2 linked regions of the Heliomicrobium gestii genome follow. The protein of the gene in region 1 interacts with the protein of each later gene in a pairwise test. Links are inferred from orthologs where the notes say so. Each region holds a gene or a part of one and is shown on either strand. Other genes may lie near its edges. The genes, in order: def and GTO89_RS16050.

Region 1 (3,081 bases):
GTTGGCCGACGGGAACAAGGGGATGCTCTCCCGCAGCCTCTTGGCGGCGGTGGAAGAGCGGTTGCAGCGGCGGCAGCAGGTGATCCTCTACCTGAACCGGCGCGGGTTTTCTACTTTTGTCATCTGTCGCGAGTGCGGGACCGTGGTGACCTGTCCCCGTTGTTCCATCTCTCTCGTCTACCACCGCCAGGGGGAGCAGTTGCACTGTCACTACTGCAACTACCGGCAGGATGTGCCCCAGACCTGTCCCCATTGCCGGAGCCGGGCGATTCGTTATTTCGGCGCCGGCACCCAGCGGATCGAAGAGGAGCTGCGGGCCAGCTTCCCCGGCGTGCCTGTGTTGCGCATGGACCGCGACGTGGCCGAACGGGAGGGGATTGCGCCGGTCCTGGACGCCTTTGGCCGTGGCGAAGCGCCGATCCTCGTCGGGACCCAGATGATCGCCAAAGGTCTCGATTTCCCGCGGGTGACCTTGGTGGGTGTTCTCGCCGCAGATGCGTCCCTGCACATCTCCGATTTTCGCGCCGCCGAACGGACATTCCAGTTGCTCTCCCAGGTGGCCGGACGGGCCGGACGGGCCCGTGATCCGGGCCAGGTGATCCTGCAGACCTACTGTCCCGAGCATTACTGCCTGCAAGCGGTGCAGTTCCATGACTATGAAGGGTTTTTTCGCCGGGAAATCGAATTACGGCAACAACTGAGTTATCCGCCCTTCGCCCGGCTGGCGCGGGTGCTGTTTTCCGGTCCCGAGGAGCCCCTCGTCCGGCTGGCCGCCGACACGTGGGCCGAGATCCTTCGTGACCTGGCGGTTGCGCAGGCCCAGATCCGGGTGGACACAGAAGGCTTCGACGTGTGGGGACCGGCGCCGGCGCCGGTGGCCAAGGTGGAAAACCGCTTTCGCTGGCTGCTCACGTTGCGGGTGAAGGGAGACCGGACAGAGGTCCTGCGTTCGGCCCTGAGCGCTGCGGCGAGGGACTATGACCGCCGCCGCGGACGACCGGTTGGCGTGACGATCAGTCTCATGCTCAATCCCTAGGGTGCGGCCCCAGTTCCCTGGCAATCACAGAGTTTTCAATGACAATAGGCCATAACGCGAACACTCCCAAGATAGGTTAACTTTTTTGGTGTAACCGGACCGGGGTTTGCGATATGATATTTTGGATAGATTTAAAGCCGACGGGGAGGGTTTTCTTTGGCCGTCTATGAAATTATTAAAATGGGTGATCCTGTGCTGCGCGAAAAAGCGAAGCCGGTCACCCGCTTCAACAGCAACCTGGGCCGGCTGATTGACGATATGTTCGATACAATGGCAGCGGCTCGCGGTGTCGGCCTGGCCGCGCCTCAGATCGGCATCAGCAAGCGTGTCTGTGTCGTCGAGGTGGGCAAACGCCGCTTTGAAATGGTCAATCCCGAGATCATCGAGGCGGAAGGCGAACAGTGTGACGCCGAAGGCTGTCTCTCCATTCCGGAATACACCGGCGAGGTGAAGCGGTATCAACGGGTCCGCGTGAAGGCCCAGGATCGCAACGGCGAGGAGTATACCGTCGAGGGGACGGACCTGCTGGCGGTGGCCTTCCAACACGAGATCGACCACCTGGACGGGATCCTCTTTGTCGACCGCGTGGAAAACGACGAGCCGGAGGAGCGATAGGCCGATGCGTTTGGTCTTTATGGGGACGCCTGATTTTGCCGTCCCCACCTTGGAAGCGATTGTCGCGGCCGGCCATGAGGTGGCTCTCGTCGTCACCCGGCCGGACCGCCCGCGGGGGCGGGGGCAAAAAGCGCAACCGAGTCCTGTCAAGGCGGCGGCCGAGCGCTTGGGCATTCCTGTCGAGCATCCGGCCCGTTTGGATGACGATTTTGTGCAAAAACTAAAAGAACTCCGTGTCGAGGCCGGGGTGGTGGCCGCCTTTGGGCGAATCTTGCCGCCGCGGCTCCTGGACGCCTTTCCCCGGCGCTGGATCAATGTCCATGCCTCCTTGTTGCCCAAATACCGCGGCGCGGCGCCGATCCACCGGTCGGTCATCGACGGGGAAAAAGAGACCGGTGTCACGACAATGCTGATGAGCCAGGGCCTTGATGAGGGGGACATGCTCCTCAAGGGCGCCCTGTCCATCGGCCCTGACGACACGACGGGGCAGGTCCACGACGCCTTGGCGGAACTGGGCGCCAGCCTGCTTGTGGAGACGCTGGCCGCTCTGGAATCGGGTTGCCTGCAGGCTACGCCCCAGGAGCACGGGCGATCCACCTACGCGCCCATGCTAACGCGCGACGATGAGCAGGTCGACTGGAACGCGCCGGCCGAGGCGATCCACAACCGGGTGCGCGGGATGAATCCCTGGCCCGGCGCTTTTACCGTCGACGAGGGGAAGATCGTCAAGATCCTCCGGGGGCGTTTGCGCCGCGAGGGGTTGGCGCTGTCCAGTTCCTTCGCCCAGCCCGGCGAGATAATACAGATCGCCGGCGATGAGGTCGCTGTGGCCACCGGCGCCGGCGTGTACTGGTTGGCCGAGGTGCGCCCTGCCGGCGGCAAGACGATGGCCGCCGGGGCCTATGCGCGCGGACGCCGGATAGGACCGGGGTTTCGATTCGGTTGAGATTGGAAGTTTAATTGGGAGCGTTGGAACCATGCCTATCCGCAAGCGATTGTTCATCGGCCTGATGGTGGCCAGCTTTCTCGCCCTGATCGCGCTGGTCTTCCTGGGCTGGTATCTCGTCAAGTATCAAAACTACCCCTGGAACAAGGTCCTGATCGGCCTCTTGGGGGTCGCCTTTCTCGCCGTTGTGGCCTTGATCGCCTTCGGCATCGGCGGGATGATCTTCTCCATCTGGCAGGATCGGGCTATTCCTTCTGTCTATCGTTGGACGCGGATGGCAGTTAATATCCTCTTTCCCATGGCCTTGGTCATCGCCCGTTTCTTTGGCATTAGCCCGGACCGGCTGAAGAGCAGTTTCATTGAGGTGAGCAATCAACTGGTGCGCTTGCGGAAAGTGACTGTGGCGCCGGAGCGGTTGATGATCCTGGCGCCCCATTGCCTGCAAAAAACGACCTGTCCCCATAAGATCACTCTCGATATCCAT
Region 2 (3,135 bases), on another replicon or contig:
GAAGGGGAACTGGCCGCCACAAGCCGTGAAGCCTTGATCATTGACCTGGCCAGCGCGCCGGGAGGGACCGATTTCGAAGCGGCTCGCCGCTTGGGAATCCGGGCGCTGCTCGCCCCCGGCCTGCCGGGGAAGGTGGCGCCGAAGACGGCCGGGGAAATCCTGGCCCGCGTCTATCCCGACCTGATCGCGCGGCATGTCCCTCGCAGAGACGGGTAACCCCCCGGGAGGTGTGCAGGATGCCTTTGCAAGGAGTCCGCATCGGTTTTGCCATCACTGGCTCCCACTGCACCATTGCTGATGTGCTGCCGATCGTAGCCCGGTTGGTAAAGGATGGGGCCGTCGTAACTCCGATTTTTTCTGAATCGGCAACCCACACGGACACCCGCTTCGGGCCGGCGTCCCAATGGACGGAAGAGATGGAGCGCATCACAGGGCAGAAGACGCGCAGCACCATTGTGGATGCCGAGCCGATCGGACCACAGAAGCTGCTCGACATCGTCGTCATCGCGCCATGCACCGGCAACACCCTGGCCAAACTGGCCAACGGGATCACCGATACGTCGGTGCTCATGGCGGCCAAGGCGCAGTTGCGCAACCTCCGCCCTGTGCTGCTGGCCATATCGACCAATGACGGCCTCAGCAACAACTTAAAAAACATCGGTCAGCTGATGAATATGAAAAACGTGTACATGGTGCCTTTCGGTCAAGATAACGCCATAACAAAAGCCAATTCGCTCATCGCCCGGATGGAACTGATTCCGGACGCGATCACAGCGGCGTTGCAACAACGGCAATTGCAGCCGGTTTTGCTCGCAAACCTGTCATAAAACGGCCGAAGGCGCCGGTCAAGGAGGATCAACCAGATGAAAAAGTACAATGTGGCCATTGTCGGAGCGACTGGCGCCGTCGGCCAGGAACTGTTGAAGGTATTGGCGGAACGGAATTTTCCGGTCGGCGAACTTCGCCTGCTGGCCAGCGCTCGCTCTGCCGGCAAAGTGGTCACCTACCAGGGACAGGAGTACACCATCGGCCTGACTGACGAGAAAGCCTTTGCCGGCATTGACATCGCCCTCTTCGCCGGCGGGTCGGCTTCCACCGAATTTGCCCAAGCGGCTGTGGAAGCCGGCGCTGTCGTCATCGACAACTCGTCGGCCTTCCGCATGGATCCGGCGGTGCCCCTCGTCGTCCCCGAAGTCAACCCCGAGGATGTGGACTGGCACAAGGGGATCATCGCCAATCCGAATTGCTCCACCATCATCATGGCCGTCGCGTTGAAACCGCTTCACGACGCCGCCGGCATCGAACGGGTCGTCGTTTCCACCTACCAAGCCGTTTCCGGCGCCGGCAAGGAAGGCATCACTGAATTGTCTGAGCAGACTGGGCAGGTCCTGCGCGGCGAGCCGGTCGATCCGAAGGTTTTCGCTCATCCCATCGCCTTCAACCTGATCCCCCACATCGACGTCTTCCAGGATGGGGATTACACCAAGGAAGAATGGAAGATGATCAAGGAAACCCGGAAGATCCTGCACGAAGCGGACATGCGGATCACCGCCACCACTGTCCGGGTTCCCGTTTACCGGAGCCATTCCGAATCGCTCAACATTGAATTTAAGCGGAAAATCACTGCCGCTGAAGCGAAGGAAATTCTCGCCAAAGCACCAGGTGTTATCGTGATTGATGATGTGCAAAACAAGCAATATCCCATGCCCCTCTACACCTCTGACAAAGACGAGGTCTTTGTCGGACGGATCCGGGAGGACCTTTCCATCGACCAAGGCCTCAACCTCTGGGTGGTGGCCGATCAGATCCGGAAAGGCGCGGCGACCAATGCCATTCAGATCGCAGAAGTGCTGATTCAACGAAATCGGATCTAACCCTTCCCCAGCGGCGGCAATCGGGAGTGAACGGCCTTGAGGATTGCCGTCCTAAAATTCGGGGGAACCTCTGTCGCCAATGAGATGAAACGAAATCATGCGGTGCAACGGATCGGGGAAGCGCTGGAGGAAGGGTACCGGGTGATCGTCGTCGTATCTGCGATGGGTCGCAAACCGGAACCCTACGCGACAGATACGCTGCTTTCGCTGGTGCGAGAGGTCGCTCCCGACCTGCCGCTGCGCGAGCAGGATATGCTGATGGCCTGCGGCGAGATCATCTCTACCGTCGTCTTGACCGCCTGCCTGCGCAGAGCGGGGATCCAGGCCGTTAGTCTCACTGGCTGGCAGGCCGGCGTCATCACAACAGAGCAATTTGGCGACGCTCGCATCCAACGGGTCGATGGCGAACGCATCCGCCGAGCACTGGAACAGAACCGGGTGGCCGTCATCGCCGGATTTCAAGGGACCAGCGAGAACGGTGAGATCGCCACCCTTGGACGGGGAGGCAGCGACACGACGGCGGTGGCCATCGGGGCGGCCCTGGCGGCTGAGGTGGTTGATATCTTTACGGACGTGAAGGGTGTGTACACGGTAGATCCCCATCTCGTCAGTGATGCGCGGGTCCTGCCCAGCGTCACCTACCGGGAGGTCTGCCAATTGGCCCAGGAAGGGGCGAAAGTCATCCACCCTCGCGCCGTCGAGATCGCCATGAAGAACAATCAGGCTGTCCGTGTCCGCAGCACCGACCATCCTGACAAGGGAACCCTCATCTGCGCGCCCCAGCATCATGCCGGCGACGACGCCGGTTGTGACCGATTGATCACCGGCATCGCCCATATGGCCCCGATCACGCAGATCAAAGTGGATACCACCCAGTGGCCTGACCCGGCGCTGACGGGACAGACCGTTTTTCAAGCGATGGCGGAAGCGGCGATCAGCGTCGATTTCATCAATGTCCACCCGACGGCGGTGATCTTCACCGTCGCCGACGAGATCACCGCCAAAGCGACGCAGGTGCTCGAAGAGTTGGGACTCTGTCCTGAAGTCCGCCAGGGATGCGCCAAAGTGGCCGTCGTCGGCATCCACATGACCGGCGTCCCCGGCGTAATGGCGCAGATCGTCCTGGCTCTGAACCGGGAAAAAGTGCCGATCCTTCAATCGGCTGATTCCTACACCACCATCTGGTGCCTGATCCCGGTGCGCGACCTGACAGTGGCCTTGAACGCCCTGCACCGGCAATTTTGCCTATCCTGAGGAGACT

What was found.
Region 2: the proteins of def (region 1) and GTO89_RS16050 interact in binary tests that used the Escherichia coli proteins (3 or more experiments, as listed by UniProt). The link is inferred for Heliomicrobium gestii from one-to-one orthologs.

Annotation. Positions count from the first base shown.
Region 1 is NZ_WXEX01000008.1:161,572-164,652, reverse strand. What follows is about bases 163-2,921. They hold def (peptide deformylase), read left to right. Parts: upstream 163-1,192; coding sequence 1,193-1,651; downstream 1,652-2,921. Other genes in these bases: GTO89_RS11025 (DUF116 domain-containing protein), read left to right, coding at 2,629-2,921; fmt (methionyl-tRNA formyltransferase), read left to right, coding at 1,656-2,597; priA (replication restart helicase PriA), read left to right, coding at 163-1,036. Also shown: more of priA, read left to right, coding at 1-162; more of GTO89_RS11025, read left to right, coding at 2,922-3,081. UniProt on the Escherichia coli protein: Removes the formyl group from the N-terminal Met of newly synthesized proteins. Requires at least a dipeptide for an efficient rate of reaction. N-terminal L-methionine is a prerequisite for activity but the enzyme has broad specificity at other positions.
Region 2 is NZ_WXEX01000019.1:16,582-19,716, reverse strand. What follows is about bases 56-2,868. They hold GTO89_RS16050 (aspartate-semialdehyde dehydrogenase), read left to right. Parts: upstream 56-863; coding sequence 864-1,874; downstream 1,875-2,868. Other genes in these bases: dapG (aspartate kinase), read left to right, coding at 1,911-2,868; GTO89_RS16055 (dipicolinate synthase subunit B), read left to right, coding at 237-827; dpsA (dipicolinate synthase subunit DpsA), read left to right, coding at 56-216. In the rest of the region: more of dpsA, read left to right, coding at 1-55; more of dapG, read left to right, coding at 2,869-3,128.